4 regions of the Micromonospora sp. WMMD812 genome follow, and region 4 is predicted to be linked to each of the others. Evidence: riboswitches for the same ligand, from Rfam matches in the RefSeq annotation. Region 4 holds a riboswitch; each other region holds the start of a gene.
The links. Region 4 has a riboswitch for cyclic di-AMP ahead of O7603_RS07320 (C39 family peptidase). Riboswitches for the same ligand answer to the same signal wherever they lie in the genome.
Positions count from the first base shown of each region.

Region 1: linked by a shared signal. The riboswitch ahead of O7603_RS28675 (hypothetical protein) and the one ahead of O7603_RS07320 (C39 family peptidase) in region 4 are both predicted to bind cyclic di-AMP.
Region 2: linked by a shared signal. The riboswitch ahead of O7603_RS11295 (C39 family peptidase) and the one ahead of O7603_RS07320 (C39 family peptidase) in region 4 are both predicted to bind cyclic di-AMP.
Region 3: linked by a shared signal. The riboswitch ahead of O7603_RS08445 (transglycosylase family protein) and the one ahead of O7603_RS07320 (C39 family peptidase) in region 4 are both predicted to bind cyclic di-AMP.

Region 1 is NZ_CP114904.1:6,182,285-6,187,698, reverse strand. Features, by position in the region: gene O7603_RS28685 (AAA family ATPase) at 1-1,371, shown strand, start outside; gene O7603_RS28680 (cation diffusion facilitator family transporter) at 1,476-2,390, shown strand; cyclic di-AMP (ydaO/yuaA leader) riboswitch at 2,544-2,675, shown strand; gene O7603_RS28675 (hypothetical protein) at 2,680-3,750, shown strand; gene O7603_RS28670 (hypothetical protein) at 3,890-4,408, shown strand; gene O7603_RS28665 (SRPBCC family protein) at 4,419-4,886, opposite strand; gene O7603_RS28660 (PfkB family carbohydrate kinase) at 5,071-5,414, shown strand, end outside.
Region 2 is NZ_CP114904.1:2,497,469-2,502,882, forward strand. Features, by position in the region: gene O7603_RS11285 (CDP-glycerol glycerophosphotransferase family protein) at 1-720, shown strand, start outside; gene O7603_RS11290 (alpha/beta fold hydrolase) at 782-1,528, opposite strand; gene O7603_RS11295 (C39 family peptidase) at 1,675-2,517, opposite strand; cyclic di-AMP (ydaO/yuaA leader) riboswitch at 2,748-2,889, opposite strand; gene O7603_RS11300 (hypothetical protein) at 3,175-3,945, opposite strand; gene O7603_RS11305 (hypothetical protein) at 4,083-4,502, opposite strand; gene O7603_RS11310 (acyltransferase family protein) at 4,594-5,414, opposite strand, start outside.
Region 3 is NZ_CP114904.1:1,847,925-1,853,338, reverse strand. Features, by position in the region: gene O7603_RS08465 (putative quinol monooxygenase) at 1-235, opposite strand, end outside; gene O7603_RS08460 (N-acetyltransferase) at 353-1,096, opposite strand; gene O7603_RS08455 (hypothetical protein) at 1,156-1,485, opposite strand; gene O7603_RS08450 (DUF998 domain-containing protein) at 1,665-2,333, shown strand; cyclic di-AMP (ydaO/yuaA leader) riboswitch at 2,534-2,717, shown strand; gene O7603_RS08445 (transglycosylase family protein) at 2,720-3,358, shown strand; gene O7603_RS08440 (DUF1062 domain-containing protein) at 3,541-4,068, opposite strand; gene O7603_RS08435 (carboxylesterase family protein) at 4,272-5,414, opposite strand, start outside.
Region 4 is NZ_CP114904.1:1,587,203-1,592,616, reverse strand. Features, by position in the region: gene O7603_RS07340 (DUF4396 domain-containing protein) at 1-257, shown strand, start outside; gene O7603_RS07335 (VOC family protein) at 446-748, shown strand; gene O7603_RS07330 (GntR family transcriptional regulator) at 976-1,500, shown strand; gene O7603_RS07325 (hypothetical protein) at 1,518-1,691, shown strand; gene O7603_RS07320 (C39 family peptidase) at 2,031-2,804, opposite strand; cyclic di-AMP (ydaO/yuaA leader) riboswitch at 2,941-3,087, opposite strand; gene O7603_RS07315 (LysR family transcriptional regulator) at 3,851-4,783, opposite strand.

The DNA.
Region 1 (5,414 bases), 2.5 Mb from region 4:
CTCCCCTCGCTCGGCGAGGACACCGCCACCCTGCACTCGCTCGGCACGCTCTTCCCGGGGATGTCCGCCACCCGCACCGACCCGCCCGAGGTGGCCGCGGTGAAGGGCTCGCTGCGGATGCGCCGGGTGCTGGAGCGGGCGGTCCGTGACGCGGTGCCGGACGGCCCGGCCGAGCTTCGGCTGCTCTACCGGGGCCAACTGCTCCGGCTGGACCGCCGGGAGTTGGACGGGATCCGCGACCGGGCGCTGACCCGGGGCGCCCGGCGCAACGAGGTGCGGCGGGCCGGCTTCGACGGAGTCTTCGCGGCGCTCTGGGCGCAGGCCCGGCGCCTGGGCATCGACCGGCTGCCGGAGCAGCGCGCCTTCGAGGACGAGATCGTCGATCGGCCGGAGTTCCGGGAGTTCCTCAAGGCCTGGTGGCCCCGTCTGCACCCGCGACACGTGCTGGGCTGGCTGGCGCGCCCGGGACGGCTGCGCCGGTACGCCGGCGGTGTCCTGACCGGGCGGGAGGTGCGGCTGCTGGAGGCGGCGTACCGGACGCTGGACACCGAGGGGCTGACCGTCGCGGACGTGGCGCTCCTCGACGAACTGGACGCGCTGCTCGGCAAGCCGGTCCAGCCGCCCCGGCCGAAGCGCGACCCGTTCCAGCTCGCCGGCGGCGTACGCGAGCTGAGCACGTTCGGCGATCGGCAGCGGGCCGCGCGGGCGGCGGCGCGGCAGCGCCCGGAGGACTACCGGGAGTACGCGCACGTGGTGGTGGACGAGGCGCAGGACGTGTCGCCGATGCAGTGGCGGATGATCGGCCGGCGCGGACGGCTGGCGTCCTGGACGGTGGTGGGTGACCCGGCTCAGACCGCGTGGACGGGTGACCCGGCGGAGCTGACCCGCGCCCGGGACCAGGCCCTGGGACGCCGTCGCCGGCACCAGTTCACCCTCACCACGAACTACCGCAACTCCGCAGAGATCTTCGCGGTGGCGGCGGCCGAGATCCGCCGGCTCGACCCGGACCTCAGCCTGCCCACGGCGGTCCGCTCCACCGGGGTCGACCCGGTCGAGCTCGTCGTGCCGGCCGCGCAGCTCGAGACCAGCACGGTGGCGGCCGTGACGGGGGTGCTCGGCGAGGTGGAGGGGACGGTCGGGGTGATCACGCCGGTGCCGCGCCGCGATGAGGTGGCCGGCTGGCTCGGCGCGCTCGGCGTACCCCGCCTCCAGGTGGTGACCAGCCTGGAGGCGAAGGGTATGGAGTACGACGGGGTGGTGCTGGTCGCGCCGAGCGAGATCCGGGCCGACCCGGGATCGGGCGTCCGGACGCTGTACGTGGCGCTCTCCCGGGCGACCCAGCGGCTCACCACGATCGACCCGACCCGCTGACGGGCGAGGCCGCCACGTCCGGGTCGGTTACGACCAGTCACTTGCATACATAGCGATGTGAGCATATATTTGACCGGTCGGGACCGTCGGCGGAGGGTGGGCTGGTGGGCGCAGGTCATGACCACCACGGGTCGGTGGCGAACGCCGCACAGCACCACCGTGGCCGGCTCTGGGCAGCATTCGCCCTGTTGAGCAGCCTGATGGCGGTCGAGGCGGTGGCCGCGTTCCGCACCGGGTCGCTGGCCCTGCTCTCCGACGCCGGGCACATGTTCACCGACGTGCTCGGCATCGGCATGGCCCTCGCCGCGATCACCGCCACCCGGCACGCCAACCGGGACCCGCAGCGCACCTTCGGCCTCTACCGGCTCGAGGTGCTGGCCGCGCTGGCCAACGCCGTCCTGCTCTCCGGCGTCGCGGTCTACGTGGTGGTCGAGGCGGTCGGCCGGTTCGGCGACCCGCCGGAGGTGCTCGCCGGTCCGATGCTGGCGGTCGCCGTGCTGGGCCTGCTGGCCAACCTGGTCGCGTTCGCGCTGCTGCGCCCGGGAGCCGGGGAGAGCATCAACCTGCAGGGGGCCTACCTCGAGGTGCTCGGCGACCTGCTCGGCTCGCTCGGCGTGATCGGCGCGGCGGCGCTCATCGCGGTGACCGACTGGTGGTGGGCCGACCCGCTGGTCGCGGTGGCCATCGGCGTGTTCATCCTGCCCCGCACCTGGCGGCTCGGGCGCGCCGCGGTCCGCATCCTGGTCCAGGCGGCCCCGAAGCACCTCCAGGTGACCGCGGTACACGACCGGCTGGCCGCCGTACCGGGCGTGGCCGGCGTCCACGACCTGCACGTCTGGACGCTCACCTCGGGCATGGACGTGGCCTCCGCGCACCTCACCATGGCGCCCGAGGCCGACGTCGGCGCGGTGCTCACCGCCGCGCGGGCCGCGCTGCACGAGGACTTCCACATCGACCACGCCACGCTGCAGATCGAGCCCGGAGCGACGCCTGGGGCCTGCGGGCCGGTTGAGTGGTAATGAGCACAACCTTAATTCTGTGTGTGTATTGTCCACTTATGCCGGAATTATCGGTAACCACGGCAGCACCGAGAGTCACATCTGCTGCGCAGGCCCCTCTGGCACCGGTAGTCTCGGTCCCGGCCTCCGGCAGGCGGCGCCCATCGGCGCCGGCGGTGGCCGTCGCCTAATCGCCCGACGCGGCGAGCCGGGGAACCATGTTCGTGGGGTGCATCCGCATCAGCGGTAGGGATCTTCCGTCCCGAACCCGTCAGCTAACCCGGTCGGCGGCTGACGGAAGGACATGTGCATGCCAGTAGTGGCACCCGTACGACGACGCGCCGCCCGGATGGCGGCCCTGATCGCCGCGACGCTCGCCCTCGGCGTCGCGATCGCCCCCGGCACCGCCGCCGCGGCCGCTCCCCCGACCGGCCGGCTCGCCGCCGCGCCGGGCCAGGACGACGAGGGCGGCAGCCCCGCCCTGCGCGCCCAACTCGAGGCGGCCAGCAAGGGCTACCTGGACGCGAAGGCCGCCCTCGACCGGTCGGTCAAGCGGCAGGAGCAGCTCACCGGCCAGTTGAAGACCACCGAGGCCCAGTTGGGCGTCCGCAGCGAGAAGGTCGGCGAGATCGCCGGGGTGGCCTATCGCACCGGTCGGCTCGGCACGGTGTCGGCGCTGCTCAACAGCAACACGCCGGACGGCTTCATGGACCGGGCGGCCGCCCTGGACGCGGTCGCCGCCAACGAGGACCGGGTGCTGCGCGACCTGCTGGAGACCCGCGACGAGGTGACCCGCACCCGGACCGCGCTCGACGGCGAGATCCGCGAGCAGCGCAAGCAGGTCGCGGTGATGGCCAAGCGGAAGGAGCAGGCCGAACGGGCGCTGACCGTCGCGAACAACCGCGCGGCCACCACCACCGACAGCTCCAACCGGGGCACCTCCACCGCGACGGCCACGCCGGCGCCGCGCAACTCCGACGGCTCCTGGCCCTCGGAGTCGTGCAGCGTCAACGACCCGACCCCGGCGAACGGCTGCATCACCCCGCGCCTGCTGCACGCGCTCAACCAGGCCAAGGCCGCCGGGTTCACCCGGTACGTCTCCTGCTACCGCAGCGGCGGCTCGGGTGAGCACCCGAAGGGCCGGGCCTGCGACTTCGCCGCCCAGAAGAGCGGCTTCGGCGGCGACGCCACCGGCGGCGACAAGACGTACGGCAACAACCTCGCGGCGTACTTCATCCGCAACTCCGATCGACTCGCCGTGCTCTACGTGATCTGGTACCGGCAGATCTGGCTGCCCAGCAGCGGGTGGAAGTCGTACAGCGGGGCCGGCGGCGACCCGTCCAGCGACCACACCAACCACGTGCACCTCTCGGTGTACTGACCCAGGCCCGCGGGTGGTCCGCCGCGCGTGGCGGACCACCCGCGTACGCACGTCGCCGCCTCGGCTACGTCCCGGGGCGTAGCCGCGGTGTCGCCGGTCGCCGGACGAGGCGGCGCGCCGGAGCGGGCAGCATCACGGCATGACCCGGATCCCGCCCGGCACCCGCAAGGCGCTGCTCACCGCGCACCTGGTCACCTCACTGGGGTGGCTCGGCATCGACCTGGTCCTGCTCACCCTCGGCGTCGCCGTGCTGCGCGGCGCCGATCCGACCGTGGTCTACCCGGTCACCGCGCTGCTCGGCACGGCGCTGTTCGCACCGCTCAGTGTGATCGTCTGGCTGGTCGGCGTGGTCAGCGCGCTGCTCACCCCGTGGGGGCTGCTGCGGCACCGCTGGGTGCTGGTCAAGCTGCTGATCACCACGGTGATGGTCGTGCTGGTCCTGGCGCTGCTCACGCCGAACCTGCGCGCCGCCGGCGAACTCGGCGCGGCCCTGCCGGCCCGCGACCGGGCCGACCTGGTGATCGCGCCCGCCGTGTCGACGACCCTGATGGTCGTCGCGACCGTCCTGTCCACGTACAAGCCGTGGGGCCGGCTGCGCCGGGCCGTCCCGGTCGCGACCCGCCGGCGCCCGGCGGTGGCCGGACGCCGGTCGGCCTGACGGTGGGCGGTCAGCCGGCGGGCGTCGGGCCGCCGTCCCGGTCGAGCACCGCGCCGAGCCGGGTCGCCAGCGCCAGGTGGGCGGCGCGGGCCTGCCGGAAGGCGTACCCGAACAGGGGCGCCGGCGCGGAGAGGGTGATCTCGACCTCGATCCGGAGCAGCCCACCCGGCTCGGCACGCAGCCGCGTGTGGTTGCGCACCGTCGTGGCGGGCCACTGCCGCGCCACCGTGACGACCTCGTCGTCGGTGCTGATCAGCACATCCGCCCGGTAGGTCACCGGGAATCGGACCGGGCCGGCGGCCAGCCGGTCGGTGATGGCGTAGCTGGCTCGCGCGCCCGGCCGGGGCGGAAGCTCACGCACTCCGACGATGAGCGGGTGCAGCTCGCCCTGCCGGCTCAGGTCGCCCAGCAGCGCGGCGGCCTCCGCCGCGCGGCACCGGGCCTGGACGGTGTAGCTGAACGAATCGCGCCTGAGCACACCGTCTCCCCACCGCCGTCGATCGCCCGATCGTCGCGTACGCCGCCCCGGCTGGCAACGCCCGGACGGCCGCCGACCGGATACCGCGCGTTCGGGTCCCGTTCGCATGACGGTCAACCGGCGGGGAATCAGGCGCGGAGACGGGCCGAGGAGAGGTGGCGGGACCCATGGACGGATACGAAGCATGAGCGGGCACGTGATGGTCTTCGCCCCCACGCCCCTGCTCACGGTGACGGTGGACCAGCCGAGCGGCCAACCGGAGATCCACCTGCACCCGGGCGGGCAGGGCGTCTGGCAGGCCCGGATGATCGTTTCGCTCGGTGGCGAGGTCGTGCTCTGCACGGCGCTCGGCGGCGAGATCGGCCAGGTGCTGGAGCCGCTGCTGGTCAGCGAGGGAGTGGACCTCAAGGTGGTGGTCCGCGAGTCCGGCTGCGGCGGCTACGTCCACGATCGACGCGAGGGCTCCCGGCAGGAGATCGTGGCGGTGCCGGGACAGCCGCTGGGCCGGCACGAGCTGGACGAGCTTTA
Region 2 (5,414 bases), 910 kb from region 4:
GTGGTGGGCCGCCCGCAGGTCGAGTCCATCGGGGTACGCCCGGAGCCGCTGCCCGCCGGAGCGCCCCGGACGGTGCTCTACACCCCGACCTGGACCGGGCACCACGCCGACGCGGACTACTGCTCGCTGCCGGTGGCCGAACCGCTGCTGCGGCGACTGCTCGACCGGGGGGCGACGGTGATCCTGCGCGCCCACCCGTACACCGCCCAGAACCCGGCCTCGGCCCGACAGCTGGGCCGGCTGACCGAGCTGCTGGCGGCGGACCGCGCGCGGACCGGCCGGCCGCACGTCTGGGGCGCGGCCGCCAGCCGGGATCTCAGCCTGGTGGAGTGCGTGAACCGCTCGGACGCGTTGATCTCCGACGTCTCCGGGGTGATCTCGGACTACCTGTACTCCGGCAAGCCCTTCGCGGTGACCGACATGGGTGCCGAGGGCGACCGGTTCCCCGAGCGGTTCCCGCTGGCCGGGGCGGGCTACGTGCTGCGCCGGGACATGACCAATCTGGATGAGGTGCTGGACCGGCTGCTCGGCGCCGACCCGCTGGCGCCGGAGCGTTGGGCCACCCGGCGGCGCTACCTCGGCGACTTCCCGGCCGCGTCGTACGCCGACGCGTTCCTGGACGCCGCACGGCGGGAGCTGGAGCCGGGCTGGAGCCCGCCGGCCCCGCGGATCGCCCCGCCCGTGGAGCCGGACGCGGCGCCCCTGTCCCCCACCGCCTGAGCCGTCGCCTCCCCGAGCTGGCGGCCGCCGCAGAGCGGTGGCCGCCGGCTCGGGGCGCGGCTCAGCGGTACGGGTCGGCCAGCGCGAGCACCGCGGCCGGGTCCTCGACGTGGGCGTTGTGCCCGAGCCCGGGCAGGGTGGCCACCGGCACGCCCAACTCCTTGAGCTGTGCGTCGGTGACCATCGGGTCGTGTTCGCCCCGGGCGAGCAGGACCGGCACGTCCGTGGCGGCCAGCAGGGCCGGCAGGTTCGGCTCGCCCACCGCGAACGCCCCCGGGTCCATCGCCAGCCGCCACCGCCCGTCGACCTGGCGCAGCCCGCCCTCGACCACCGGGTGGTCCGGGGCGAGCAGCCCGGCCAGGCCGGAGACGCGCAGGTAGCGGCGGGCCGCCTCGTCCCGGCTGGCGAACCAGGTGACCGGGCGGTCGGCGAGGTCGCGGGCCTTGGCCAGCTCGGCCTCCGACCAGACGGCCTTGATGCCGAGGCCGATCACCGCGTCCACGGGCAGCCCGCCGGCGCGGGCGGCCAGGGCCAGACCGACCACCCCACCGAGCGAGTGCCCCAACACGACCAGGCGGTCCGTCGGCGCGAGCGCGGTGGCGACCCGGTCGGCCAGTGCGGCGAAGGAGTACCCCGGCAGCGGCGGCGCCCAGCCGTGGCCGGCGAGGTCCGGCGCCAGCCACCGGCCCGGCCACCAACGTTCGAGCAGCGGCGCCCAGGGCAGCCACACCTCACCCGTGGCGCCCATGCCGTGCAGGAGCACCAGGACGGGCGGGCGGTCGGCGCGGGCGCGGGTGTCATCGACCATGAACCGCAGTCTGCCACCGGGCCGGCGCGTCGGGCGAGAGGCGGCCGGCAGATGGCGGGTAGCGCATCCGACATCGGGCGGCGCGGAAACGACATCGGGCGCCGGCCCCCGTGCGGGGTGCCGGCGCCCGACGGAGGCGCGGACGGTCAGGCGGAGTAGCCGCGGCTGGTCATCCAGTTCGCCAGGTCGATGGTGGTGATCCAGTACGACGGGAGCGCCGGGTTCGCCGAGTCGGCGATCTTGACGGTCCGGCCGTTGTCCCGGTAGCCGACCACGGCGATGTAGTGCCCGCCCGAGAAGGAGTGCCAGCCACCGTTGGTGTCGGTGGCGTCGCCGACGATGTTCGCGACCACGCCGCGCCCGTCGGTGATCGCGTTGACCACGTCGGCCTGGAGCTGGTCCATCTGGGCCGGGCTCGGCGCGTTCGGGAACATCCGGGTCCGGTACGGGTTGCCCTTGACGACGGCGTTCAACACGCGGGTGGTGTCCTCGGCGGAGTTGGTGCCCATCTCGGTGGTGCCGAGCTGGGCGGCCAGGTCGTCCTGGCTCCGGTCGACGCCGGCGGCGCTGAGCGCGTTACGGGTGGCGGCCGGGCCGCAGTAGAAGTAGGTCGTCTGCGCCTGGTAGTCGTAGTCCAGGATCTTGCTGGCCGGCGGCTTCGGCGGCTCCGGCTTGCGGGTCAGGTCCGGGTCGGCGGCCTTCTTCGCGGCGGGCGACGCGCTCGACGACGGGGCGCTGGTCGACGGGGAGCCGCTGGCCGAGGGGGTGGTGCGCTCCTGGCCGCGGGAGGCGACGGTGTCGCTGCGCAGCTCGGCGACGGCGGCCGAGGCCTGCTGGGTGGCGGGCGCGTCGTCGGCGGTGCTGAGCAGCGCGCCGGTGCTGGACGCGATCACCAGCGCCGCGGCGGACGCCGCGACGACCTGGAACGGACGCTGGGTGGCGAGACGGCGAAGCTGGCGCTTCAGGGTGTGCTTCACAAGATCCTCCACGGGCTCAGGGGGAGAGCGGTGCACCGCGCCGGAGCCGGGACATGGGCAGGCGCGACCGCGCGGACGTCGTCCGCGGGTGGTGGACCGCTCAGGGGAAGCGCCCGGTGGCCCGGGCGGAAAGGGCGGCTGCCGGGATCAGCTCGCCGTCACGGGACGGGCGAGCGTCGGCACCGCGATGCCGTGGAGGGGCGGGGACCAGCGGGGGATGAAAGGGTGCTGCACGAGGATGGAACTCCTTCCGACACCGCCTACCGGGTTAGCTGACGGATTCGGGCGGGAAGATCGCCCTACCGCGGGCTGTGGCTCGCGGATTCACCCCGGACGTACTTATGGGTCCCCGGCTCGTGGATCACGATTAGGCGGGTCGGCGCGGCGTCGCCTCTTGCGATCGATTACCGCACCGGACGGGCCGACACTACTGGTCGGTACTCACCCTGCCAACCCCATCTCACCTGCGTAAACGTCGATCATGGAAATCTTTTCCGTGCGTACGGACACTGTCGTGCCTCAATGGGACAGGCAGTTCTCGTGGCACCCGAGGGCGACAACCGGACGGGTCGTCGGCAACCTCGCCGGAATCGGCCCGGAATTGGTGCGCCCTGTACCGGCTGACCGTTTCCACCGATCTGTGACCGGGCTCACGGAACATCCCCGCCGTCAACCCACCCGGGCCGGACGCCAACGCCGCGCGGCGGCCGGGCGCGGTGCCGCGGGCTCCCGGCGGGCCGCCGGGACCCGGAGCGGCCGAAGGCGGGCCGTCGCCGCGTACGCCTCGGCGGCGAGGCTACGTGCCGCCTCGGCGGCCAACTCCGCGGCCCGCCACGCCGCGCGCTCCCGCTCCGCCGCGGCCCGGTAGTCGGCCCGCCTGCCGTCCCGGAGCATCCGTGCCAGCAGCACCTCCTGCTCGACCGGGTGCCGGCGGGCGTCCCAGCCGTTGCGGTGGCCGAACACGTCACCGAGCTGCCGCAGGGTCAGATCCCCGCGCCAGTGCGCGGCCGTGGCAGCCCGGTGCAGGTACCGCTCCCTCGCCGCGTACTCGGCCGGTGTGCGGGGGGTCCGAGGCGTCGGCAGGGCAGCCGCGCCGGCGAACCGCCGGGCAGCGCTCTCCGCCGCGTCGTACGCCGCCCAGGCCCGCTCGGCGTCGGTCTGGGCGGCCAGCCAGTCGGCCCGGCGGCGACGGGCGGTCTGCGCGGCCCCGGCCGCCGCGACGGCCACCTCCTCGGCGTACCGGGACAGGTCGGCGGCCTCGGTCTCGGCCAGCTCCCGGTCGCTCGGCCCCCCGGCGGACGGGCCGTCGTCCGGGCGGTCGCGGTGCGGGCGCGCCGCCAGCACGGTGAGCACGGTCAGCGCGAGCACCAGCAGGGCCGACCAGATGGCGGCGGCCTGCGGCACCTCGATCAGAAACTGGTAGAGAACGGTCTTCTCCATGGCGGCACCTCACGGGCTGCGGATGCGGGGGAACCGCACGACCACCGGCGCTCGGGCGGGTGCGGAGCACGAGGGAGGCCGGGGGTGCGGTGGGCAGGGTTCGACAGGTACGGCGGGAGAACGTTCCCGCGGACGGGTCAGGCGGCCGGCGGCGCGCGCGGCGCCCGGACGGCCGGGGCGGGCGCGTGCGGCGCCCGCTGCTGGGCCGCGACGGCGGACGCCGGTGCCGGTGCGGCGGCCACCGCGGGGAGCCCGCCGGGGAGGGCGTCGACCTGGGCGTGGACCACGCCGGGCCGGGCGTCGGCCGGCGCGTGCGGCGGGACCGCCGTGCCCGGACCGGCGGTGCGGGCCAGCTCGACACTGGCGCACGGCAGCGGACCGCCGGGTGTGGACGGTCGCCCGCCGACAGTCACCGGCGGCGCCTCGGGTGCCGCCGATGCCGCCGGTGCCGTCGCCGCCCCGAGGGTCAGCGCGCCGGCGACGGCGAGGCTGGTCAGCAGCCGCGTCGCCCACCGCGCCACCCACCACAGGGGACAGGTGAGCGCGACGGGAAGCACGTGACCACGCTACCGTCGGTGCCGCCTCGTCGCATCGGTGCCGGGCGTGTCGGATTCGCCGCGCCGAGGGCTCCGACCAGCGTGGACGGCGTCAGCGCGTGTCGGCGTACGCCGCCCGTTCGTCGGCTGTGACGACTCCCCCGCGAGGGGCCGGCACGGCGGGCGGGCCGGCCTGGTCGGTGGGCGTCCGGCCCGACACCCCCGACTCGGCCGGATCGGCGGGCGCGGCCGGCGTCCGGGCCGGCGTGGCCGACTCGCCGGAGCCGGCGGGCGGCCCGGCCGTGCCGAGCGGGACCGTGCCCGGCCCGCCGGTCGGGCGGGACCGGCGTGGCGCGAGCCGGCGCATCATCGGCGTCTCGACGTAGCGGTGCAACACTCCGGCGAGCAGCAGGTTCAGCAGCAGGAACCCGAGGACGACGGCGGGACCCCACCACCCGGGCAGGCCGCCGCCCCAGTCACCGGTCAGCCGCAGCACGGTCATCATGACGAAGACGTGCACCAGGTAGAAGGCGAACGACACCTCGCCGAGCCAGACCATCGTCCGGGACCGCCACGGCGAGCGCAGGCCACGTACGTCGGCGTCGGCCGCCGCGGCGATGACCAGGACGTACGCGACGGACAGCAGCGCGGCCCAGAACTCGGCGCGGATCCAGCCGGAGGCGACGACCCAGGTGGCGACGAAGAGGACGGTGGCGAGCGGGAGCCGCGGTCCAACCCAGCGGCCGCGGCGCATCAGCTCGGCGGCGGCCACGCCCATCCAGAACTCCAGCGACCGCGTCAGCGGGAAGACCTGGGTGAACCACCAGCGGTCGGCCTCGGGGACCAGTGTCTGGGCCGGCCAGAGCGCCAGGATCAGCAGCGGCACGGCGACCACCACGGCCCAGAGCAGCCCGGGGCGGGCCCGGCGCACGA
Region 3 (5,414 bases), 260 kb from region 4:
GCAGGGTCCGCTGGGCGGTCCGGAAATGCTCGGACTGCACGTGCGCCGCGCCGGCGTCCCCGTCCCGGAATGCCTCGACCAACACGTACTCGGTCGGGTCGTCGACGCTGCGGGACCAGTCGAACCACAGGCAGCCCGACTCGGCGCGGGTGGCCCGGGTGAAGTCGCCGGCGATCTCGGGCCAGCGGTCGGCGTAGTCGGGCAGCACCCGGAACTTGGCGGTAATGAAGATCATCTGGCGCCTCCCGATGACTGGCCGCCGATCGGCGTCCCTGCCGTCACAGCGGTCGGACCGTGACGGCTGTCGGACCGTGAGGAACAACGTACCGAACCCGGTGGCGATCGGGCGCGGTCAGAGTCGGTGCCGCACCCAGACGTTCGGCTCGACGTAGACGGCATAGTCGTGCGCCACGTCGCACTGTACCGGCACCAAGGCGCCCGGCACGCGCACCGGCCCGCTGGTGTCGAACGGCAGGCCCGTCCAGCGGCGCCAGTCGGCGAGCGTTCCGGTGATCGTCATTGAGCGGGGAGCGACGCGTTCGATGGTGCCGCCGGCGCGGACGTGGACCCGCAACCACGGGTCGACCGGCAGGCCGTCGGGGCGGAGCTGGGCGGCGTACTCGGTCATCGGCAGGTCCGGTCGGGTGTGCTTGCCGCTCGGACGGACCGGTGCGACCAGCGTGTCGTAGCCGCGCTTCGCCACGCCCTGGCGCATCGCGTCGAGCATCAGCGCGGACAGCCCGCCGCCGCGCCGGTCGGGGCGGATGCAGATCTCCAGCGCCGACACGATGTTGGTGTCGGCGCCGCTGAGCCGGTTGATGGCGGCCCGCTGGATCACCCGGTCCCAGCCGCCGTCGGGCAGTTCGTCCTCCGTCCAGCGGAACGGCACGGCGTACGCCCGCGCCACGGCGCGGCCCGGCTCGTCGGTGTCGATGGCGGCGAACACGAACTCCGGGTACAGGTCGTGGGCCACGGTGTAGTACACGGCGCCCATCGGATCCCAGAGCATGAACGGCGGCCACGCGCCCTCGAAGTCCTCGTCGAGCAGCGGGGCGACGTCCGGGCGGTCCGCCAGGCACACGATGTCGAGGGTCACGGCCGGAACCGTAGAGGGTCGACCCCCGGTGTGCACGGCATATTCGTGGCCGCAGCGCGTCAGGCGGCCGAGGCGGTCGCCTCCGACGCACGCGCCGCCGCGCCCGCTCGACGGGCCGCCGGCCGCACCGGAACGCCCGACCAGCCGGGGTAAGCCACCGTCTCGCCGGTCGCCTCCGCCGACTCCTCGGCCTGCGCGATCTGCAGCGCCCGCTGGGCGTTGTTCCACGGCGTGCACGGCCACGCCTCGCCGTCGCAGAGCAGGTTGCGACAGCCGCCCTCGCCGTCGGGCTCGTGCGCGTCGGCCACCCCGAGGGCGAGCCGCCACAGCAGTGGGTCGGTCACCCCGTCGGGACGGTCGGCGCTGTCGTTGTGGCTTGTCTCGGACATGGCGGTCCCCCTCAGATATCTGTGCCGCCCTACCTTCACCGCTGACTCCCCCCGGCAAACCTGGACAGCGCGGCGGCCTGACCTGCCCGGTTCCCGTCCACGAAATTCTCTCCGACGCTGTCGATCCGCCCGCACTCCGTTCGTCGGCATGTCACAGCCGTCACGAAAGGACGCCGCCCATGAGATCAACCGTCGCCATCCGTCATGGAAACACCCCGGTCCGTCACCGCCGAACCCGGCTCCTGCTGACCTGCGGCACCCTCGCCGGTCTGGTCTTCCCCGTCCTGTCGTTCGCGCAGGCCCTCACCCGGCCCGGCTTCGACCTCCGTCGGCACGCGATCAGCGCCCTCACCCTGGGTGACCTCGGCTGGCTGCAGACAGGGGCCTTCGTCGTCACCGGTCTGCTTTCCGGCGCGTTCGCGGTGGGTCTGTGGCAGGCGCTGCGGCCCGGCCGGGCGGGCACGGCCGGGCCGGTGCTGGTCGCGGTGTACGCCGTGGCGATGGTCGGCGGTGGCATCTTCCGACCCGACCCCGCGTTCGGTTGGCCGCCCGGCGCCCCCGACGGGCTGCCCGACCAGATCAGCACGGGCAGCGTCCTGCACACGGTCTGCGGCGCCGCCGCGTTCCTCTCGCTGATCGCGGCCGGCCTGCTGTTCGCCCGCCGTTTCGTCGGCCAGCAAAGACCTGGGTGGGCGGCCTACAGCGCCGCCAGCGGCGTCGCCGCGTTCGTGCTCACCGTCCCGCCGTGGGGCGAGCAGAGCGCGAGCCTCCGTTTCGCCGCCGGAGCGGTGATCATCTCCGGCTGGCTCGTCGTCCTCGCGCAGCTGGTCCGTGCGGAGGACGAGTGACACCGGCCAAGGTCGCCGGATCCGACGGCGCCATGGCCGCGCGCCGCCATGGCACCACCGGCGGGTCACTTGCACGGCCGGGCGGGGTTCGCAACCCGAGGCGGCACCGTCCCGCGTGGACCGGTAAAGAGATTCACACGAAGTGGGCGATCGCCGCCAACGGTGCCTAACGACGGTCGAGTTCGCGAACGCGGACACCGAGACCGGTAACGCCTAATCCTGCCGCCGGTCGTCGGCACTCGTCACCCGGGCAGGAGCGGGGGACCCAGGTTCCTCGGTGCCCAGCGGACCGCTCGCGGCACCTCGGGGTGAAGCCGCCCACCGGCGGCCGGGCTCCTCGGCCCGAACCCGACAGCTCACCTCGTCGGCGTGGAGGACACATCACCATGTCAGCTACGTACAACGCCCGCCACCGGGCCGTGAACACCCGCCGCGTCGTCGTCGGCACCCTCGCGGCCGGGGCCGTCACCGGCGCCGTCGTTCTCTTCGGTACGGCGGCACCCGCCCAGGCCGCGGTCAACTGGGACGCCATCGCCCAGTGCGAGTCCGGCGGCAACTGGCACATCAACACCGGCAACGGCTACTACGGCGGCCTCCAGTTCTCGCAGAGCACCTGGAAGGGCTACGGCGGCACCAGGTACGCCGCCCGCGCCGACCTCGCCAGCCGCGGCGAGCAGATCGCCGTCGCCGAGAAGGTGCTCGACGGTCAGGGCATCGGTGCCTGGCCGACCTGCGGGAAGAAGGGCGGCTCGACGTCGAAGTCCACCGGCAAGTCCACCACGACGTCGGAGCGGTCGTCCGGCGGCGCGAAGTCGGGCGGGGAGAATTCCGGCACCCGCGGCGACCGGCGCAGCGCGCCGACGACCAGCGGTGACGCGTACGTCGTGCGGCCCGGCGACACGCTGTCGCAGATCGCGGACGCCCACGACGTGTCCGGTGGCTGGGAGTCGCTCTACCAGCGCAACAAGCAGGTCGTCGGGGACGACCCCGGCCTGATCTTGCCGGGCCAGCGGCTCAGCCTCTGACAACCTCGCGCGACGCAGGCTCCGGTCCGCGGGCTCGTCATCCTGGTTCGGGATCCGGGTTCGCGGACCGGTGACGGTGGCTCTGGCCCGGTGGATCCGTCCACCGGGCCAGAGCCTTGTCCGGGCGTCCGGGGCCGGTCCGGCGGATCGTGCCGGACCGGCCCCTGGTCCCGAGAAGGGACTCAGCGCTTGAGCGTGAAGGTGAAGTCGCCGGAGAGCTTGCCGCTCAGCCGGACAGCCGAAACGACCTTCCCCTCCGTGACCAGTCGCTCGACCTCGGCCCGGGAAAGACCGCAACCTTCAGCGATCAGTCGCAGCGGCCGGACCGGGATCCGCGCCGCGAAGCGGACCGAGACGTCGACCACCTCGCGGTCCAGGTGATCCGATCCGCCGGTGTCGAGGCGCCAGGCGTTGTCCCAGTCCAGGGCGATGCGATTACGACGCCGCACGACCGGATCCTGGAGCAGCTCAGCTGTCAGGCCAGGGTCGTTGTCATGCAGCCGGTCCAGCAGCTCAGGTCGTACGGAGCGCACAGTCATCCGCTCCAGGACCGTGAGCTTCGCCGTTTCCCCGCAACCGGTACAGAGCACGAGGAGCCAGGCGTCGATCAGCTTGTGGTTAGCGTTGACGCGAAATTTGCCGCTTGCCTGGAAGCGCCCGGACGCGCACGTGTGGCAACGGCGGAGAACGAGCGGCAGGCAGGTGGGCACGACAACCCAGTTATTGAGCACAGAAGTACACCGGTTCCAGTGAGAAGTCCGCAGCAAAAAGGAGCGCGGCGCAGATGCGCGACGCGCGACAGATCAGCGCTCGGGAGGTCTCACAGGGTGTACAACGGCACGTCCTTGCCTAGACGACCTGGTTCGGCAGCACGGTAATGGCGCACAGCGGCGCTGTTCCACCGGTTTTTGGACTAGGCGAAGTGGTGGATGTGGCCGCCCCGGCCCGCGTACGCCGGCCAGCCGTGTTCGGCCAACGCGTCCGCGCCGCGGGCCACGAACGACAGCCACGCCGCGCGCAGCGGGGCGCTCCGGTCGGTCACCTCGGCCCAGCTCTGACCGGCGAGCATCGGCGCCTGCCCCCACGCGGCCTCGTCGCCGAACAGCAGCGGCAGGTCGCTGCAGTGGCACGCCCGGTACGGCGACGTCGAGCCCGCGCCGTCGATGCGGTACGCGAAGACCCGCGCGCCGGCCGCCGCCAGCTGACGTGCGAACCGCATCGTGGGCCGGGCGAAGACGCGTCGGGTCGCCAACCCGATCAGCCCGTCCTCGGCGGCACGTCCGACCAGCGGCACGCGCCGGGACAGCGGACCGCCGGCGAGGAAGTACGCGATCTCCCGGTGCGTGGTGCCCAGCACCACCTCGAGGTTCTCCGCGCCGGCCCGGCACGCCTCCCGCCAACCCCGGACGTCGGGCAGCGGATCGGTGCCCGCCACCGGCCCGTACGCCGGGGCGAGCCCGAACCTGAGCCGCGCGGCCAGGTCCTTCTCGGCCAACCGTTGCGCGGTCACCACTTCGGCAAGCGAGGCGTCGTGCGGGTCCCGCCCCAGCCGCGCGAGGAAACGTTCGGCGACCCGCCCGGCGGTGGCGGCGCCGCCCAGGCCCAGGCCCAGCGGCGGGCTCTGCAACACGGCCCGGCGGAACAGCGGCCGCGCCTGCGCCACGCCGAGCAGGCAGGCGACCGAGTGCGCACCCGACGACTGGCCGATCACCGTCACGTTCTCCGGGTCGCCGCCCAGGTGCGCGGCGTTGTCGCGGACCCAGCGCAGGGCCTCGATCTGGTCGAGCAGGCCCAGGTTGCCGGGGGAGAGCCCGGGCGCCCGCAGGTAGCCGAGGGCCCCGAGCCGGTAGGTCACGCTGACGACGACCACGTCGCCCTCGCGGGCGAGCCGATCGGTCCGGTAGCGGTCCCAGGAACCGGCCCCGGAACGGTACGAGCCGCCGTGCAGCCAGACGACCACCGGCCGGCGTGCCCCGTCGGCGGCCGGAGTCACGACGGTCAGGTTCAGGCAGTCCTCGGACTGCACGCCCACCTCGGACCAGCCGCCGGTCGCCAC
Region 4 (5,414 bases):
GTCGAAGAGCGTGGGCCGCAACGCGAAGATTTCTGAGGGGAGACCTGTTGAGCGTGTCCGTCTTCGAGTTCGCCCTGTTAGGTTGGCTGGCGCTGATGGAGTTTATGGTTTTCCACGAGACCCTGCAGCCTAGTAGTCCGGTGTTCTGGCTCATTGTCCAGATCGGGTTGATCATCGGCTTCTTTGCCGCTTGGCCGCCAACCCTGTGGCTGATCCGCCGCGGCGCCAAAGCGGAACTGCTGGGCACGCCGCAGTAGGTGGTGCTGCGCCGGCGCCGTGGCGAAATGCTCGGTTCCTGTTCCGCCGGTCACGGTCGAACCGTTGACCACGCTCACCGTCGCCGAACGCCGGGATCTCGACGACCAGGTAGACCGTATCGGGGAGATCCTGGAGGGCAGACCGCAGCTGGCCATCGGTACGGTGGCCGTGCGTATGTGACGGCGCCGTGCCTGACCTTGGCTTTACGCTCAACACCAGCGCCGGCCCCGCCTTCGCCGACGTGGTCCGTGGACCGCTGCGGCTGCTGCTGTCCGGACCCGCCAGTTCCGGTGCCCGCGCCACCCCCGCCGACGCGACCACACCGGGTCGCAACCGCATCCACCTGATCGTGGAGAGTCTGGACGCCGAGATCGATCGGCTCCGTGGCGCCGGGGTGTCGGTCCGCGGAGATGCGATCTCCGGCCCCGGCGGGCGACAGGTCCTGCTCGCCGACCCCGCCGGCAACCTGATCGCGATGCGTCACAGATGAAGTCGGGTCGCGCGGGGTATCCAGGTAGGCGCGCACCTCGACGGAGAGCGACCCAGTTCCAGTGGCAACCGTCGGCGGCCCGCGATCAACCGAGCGGGTCCCGCCGCTTGACGCGTACCCCAGGTAGCCGTCCTTCCGTCACGGTGCCTGCGCGTTCCGCCGGCACCGAACTGCCCGTGTCGTTGCCGAACACGCCGCCGCTGCCTCAGGAATGAGATCGTTGGCGGGTGGCGGAGTCACTTGACCTGCACCTGGAGTTCGATCGGGGAGCGGGCTTCCCGAGTCGTTCGCTGGAGAACGCGTTACGGGACAGCATCCGGACCGGCCGGTTGCGGGCCGGCTCACGTCTGCCGGGGAGCCGGAGCCTCGCCACCGACCTGGGCCTGGCCCGCGGCACGGTGGTGCAGGCGTACGCGCAACTGGTGGCGGAAGGGTGGCTGGTGTCGGCGCCCGGCTCGGGCACCCAGGTCGCGGACGTACGCCACGATCTGCCCGACTCGCGGCGGCAACCGCGGCCGTCGACGGCGTCCGAGCCGGTCATCGAGTTGCGGCCGGGGATTCCTGATCTCGGTTCGTTCCCGCGAACGGCCTGGGCGACCAGTGTCCGCCGCGCCATGGCGACGGCGTCGCGCGGCACGCTGGACTACCCCGAGCCGACGGGCCTGCCCGTACTGCGAGCGGAGTTGGCCAGCTATCTCGCGCGTACCCGGGGGGTGCGCTGCGACCCGGACGCCGTGGCGATCGCCAGCTGAACTATGCCCTGCACGTCATGGCAATCACCCAAACCCAGCGGCCGAGCCCGGGCAGGGACTACTACCAGCGCAAACGCGCGGCCGGGAAGACCCACAAAGAAGCCATGCGCTGCCTCAAACGACGCCTCGCCGACGTCGTCTATCGCACCATGATCACGGACACGGAGACCTCTCTGTTGCCGACGGGTTGACACAGAGAGGTGCCGTTCGTTTGACACCCCCCTGAGGGAGCAGCCTCGCCGGCAAGTGATCGTCACCAGCCTGAAGATCACGATTGCGCTGCGAATCCAGAAGGGCATCCGCACGTAACGCCCCCACGCCAGCACTGAGCAGGTCGCCGCCATCGTCGCCCGCGGGTGATGATCCTCACCGCCGCCTACACCGGCATGCGCTGGGGCGAACTCGTCGGCCTCGCCCGCGACCTCGACCTCACCGCAGGCACCATCTGCGTCCACCCGGACGTCGGAGCCCTCCAGACGGAGCGGGCACGCCCCGCGAGCGGCACTCTCGGCCGCGCGCGGGGCGTGCGGTCAGGCGGAGTAGCCGCGGGTGGCGATCCAGTTGGCCATGTCGATCGTGCTCATCCAGTAGGTGTTGGAGCCATACATGCCGGAGGCGTCGGCGACCTTCACGGCGCGCCCATCGTCGCTGTAGCCGATGAGGGTGACGTAGTGGCCGCCCGCGAAGTCGTGCCAGACCCCGCTGGCGTCGGTCGCGCCGCCGATGACGTTGGCCACCACGGCATGGCCGCTGCTGGTCGCGTGTACGACCTCAGCCTGCAGTTGGTCCATCTGAGCGGGCGTGGCTTCCTGACCCGTGATCTCCTTCGTCTGGTACATCTCGGCACCGATCGCGTCATTGAGCATGCGGGTCGTGTCGAAGGCGGAATCGGTGCCGTGGACCGTGGTGCCCAGCCCGGCGGCGAGTTTCTCCTGGCTGACGTCGATGCTGAGGGCAGTCAGTGCGTTGTGCACCGCGGCTGGTCCGCAATAGTAGAAGTTGATCTGATACTCGAACGAGGTGTCCAGGATCTTCTCGGACGGGACCGTCGGAGCCGCGGGTTGAGCGGTGGCCGTGGCCGGATCGGACCCGGCCGTGGCCGTGGCCTTGGCGGGCGCGACATCGGCCATGACCAGCGAACCCGAGGCGGCGGCTGCCGCGCCGGGAGCGGTGGGCTCATGCCCAGGAGCGCTGGCCACCGCGGCCGTGGCGGCGGTTACCAGCACGGCCAACAGCGGCGCCACTCTATGACTGCGGTGCAACATGGCGCGTCGAAACAAATTGCGAGAACGTTCCTCAGTCACGATGATCCCTCGAATAGCCTCAATTATCGGACGTAATGGGCCAGAACAGTTGACGAAACGGCCTTACGCCACCCCGGATGGCACGGCGGGGTGGGAGATTTATGCGTCGACCAGCCGGAGAGCAGAACAAATGCGTTTCTCCTTCCGATGTCGCCCTACCGGACTAGCTGACGGGTTCGGGCGGGAGGATGCGGCCGACCATGACCGTCGGGCCCGCGGGTGCACCCCCGATGTTCGGTTGATTTTCCCGGCTCGCATGATCGCGATTGGGCGATCCGGCCCGAGCGTCATCGCGTAGATGACTCGACGACCCGGTCGGACGTACGACGCTACAAACTTGACTTCTCGCCTGCAAGCTCCATCGTTATGGCAGCTATAACTCGCTCGAATCGCGCGACAGAGCGTCTTCAGCTAGTATGGTCCGGCGCGATTTGGCCGGGCCGTTTATCGGCGCACCGTCCTACGGCCGCGGTTGCCGCAGCGATCGAAATTTCATGGGCGTAAATGGGGCTTGGCAGAAACCGACCGTCAGTGGCGTCGATCACCGCGCGGAAGATTTGCTCGACCACGCGCGCCGTTGGGTCGCCCGTAGTGGGCACACCTTTCGTCGGGTGCGGTGAGGTCGACGGCAGAGATCTCGTCCATCGGCCCGCAGGCATACTCTCGTCGATGTACTGACGGCTCTGATCCGACATTTCAACCTGCGGTAGGGCCGGACCGTTCGGTTTGATCCGTTGTGATTCGCGGCCCGTGGCCATGAGGATGTCGGCAACGGCCTTACGAGTCCGGTGGAACCGCAGACGAAACGCCCCGGGTGCAGTTCAGGTTGCCAACCGTGGCTGCTAGCTCTGGTCAGTGGCGGTTGCCGCGCTGGCCGGCCACGCCTCCAGCAGCGAGTCCAGCATCGGATGCAGCCTCTCCGCCGGCGGGTGCCATGGCTTGAACAGATAACGGTCAAGATCAACCGCGTCGATCGTCGCGTCAGTCTCGGCCTACACCGTCACCAGCACGTGCCGAGCGGCGGGAAACAAGTCCGTGGCGGGCCGTCATAATGGGCGGGCCTCGGCCGCCGCCGGGAGATGGTCCGTCCCCTGCGCCCCGAGGGCGGCGACCAGCCGGCCGAGGTCGCGCCGACGGGAACTGGCCGGCCACACCGCCCACGTGCGGCGGATCAGGGGGTGCCCGACCAGTGCCGACCAGGTGATCGTGCCGGGCAGTGGCGGCGACCATCCGGGCGGCGCCAGCGCGAACGCTCCGCCGGCGGTCACCGCCGCCAGCTTCACCTCGGGAATCAGCGCCTGCCCTTCGGGTGCGGGGGGTCCGAGATCCAGCCCGTGGCTGCGCAGGATCGCGGTCAGCTCGTCGTACCAGGCGGGGCTGCCCGACCGGGGGAATCCGACCCAGTTCAGCCCGGCGAGGTCGTCCAGCCGGATTCCGTCCGGCCCGGCGAGCGCTGCGGCCCGTTCCGTTGCCAGCAGCACGCCCAGCCGTTCCTCCACCACCAGGAAGGCGTCCAGGTCCGTGCCGATCGGGTGTTCCCGAACCAGCCCGACGTCGAGATCTCCGGCGTGCAGCGCCTCGAACTGCGCCGCAGTGGGCATGTGCCGGACCTGCACCCGGGTCTCTGGATGGGCCTCGGCGAGGTCGGCGAGCGGCCGGGTCAGCAGGTCGGCCGGGAGCTCCAGCGGGATCCCGAGCCGCAGCATACCGCCGCCCGTCGAGGCATGCCGGTTGACGACGGCCACTGCTTGGTCGTACCGCGCGAGAACCGCCCGCGCCTCGGCCAGGAGGGTCATGCCCGCCTCGGTGGCCCGCACGCCGGTGCTGCTGCGGACCAGGAGCCGCAAACCGAGCTGCCGTTCGAGGGCGTTGATCGTCTGGGACAGCGCGGGCTGCGTCACGTGCAGCCGACGGGCAGCGGCGGAGAGACTCCCTTCCTCGACGACCACGACGAACGCCCGCATCTCCCGTAGTTCCACCGCCCTATCAGACCACGCAAACCGCACTATTCCTCGCCACCCGTAGCAAGCCGCCACCGCAAGTCTGCGCCTGCACGTTTGTTCAGGACTCGTCGTCACACTGCGCATAGCTTCCGACTCGCGCCTGCCCTTGCGATGGACGTCGGCACCGGTGCCCGCCCGCGACACGTATTCGCAGCGCTGCATGCCCGCGGCGCGACCCTGCCCGCCGGGTGCGGTCCCACCGTCGGCATCGCCGGCCCCCCTTGGCGGCGGGACCGACCTGCTCGGTCGCAAGCACGGCCTGACCTGCGATCACCTCGTCGGCGCACAGGTCGTACTCCCTGACGGAACCGTCGTGGACTGCCACCACGACCGGCAACCGGACTTGTTTTGGGCCCTGCGCGGCGCGGGCGGCGGTCGCGGTGAACTCCTCTTTCGCGATAAGGCCACCCTGCGCTTGCCGAGTGAATCGGGCATCGATCCAGCCGAGAACGCGGCTTTCACTTCCTCGCCGGGGAGCACCTCGGAGTCAAGGACCTCGTCCCCCCGGCGCTCGACTCCGTCCCGAAGGCAGTTGACCCCGGCTGCGCCTAGCTGCCCGCGATGGAACGCCGGCACTCCTTCCACCTCCGAGCTGGGGTGCTGCTCC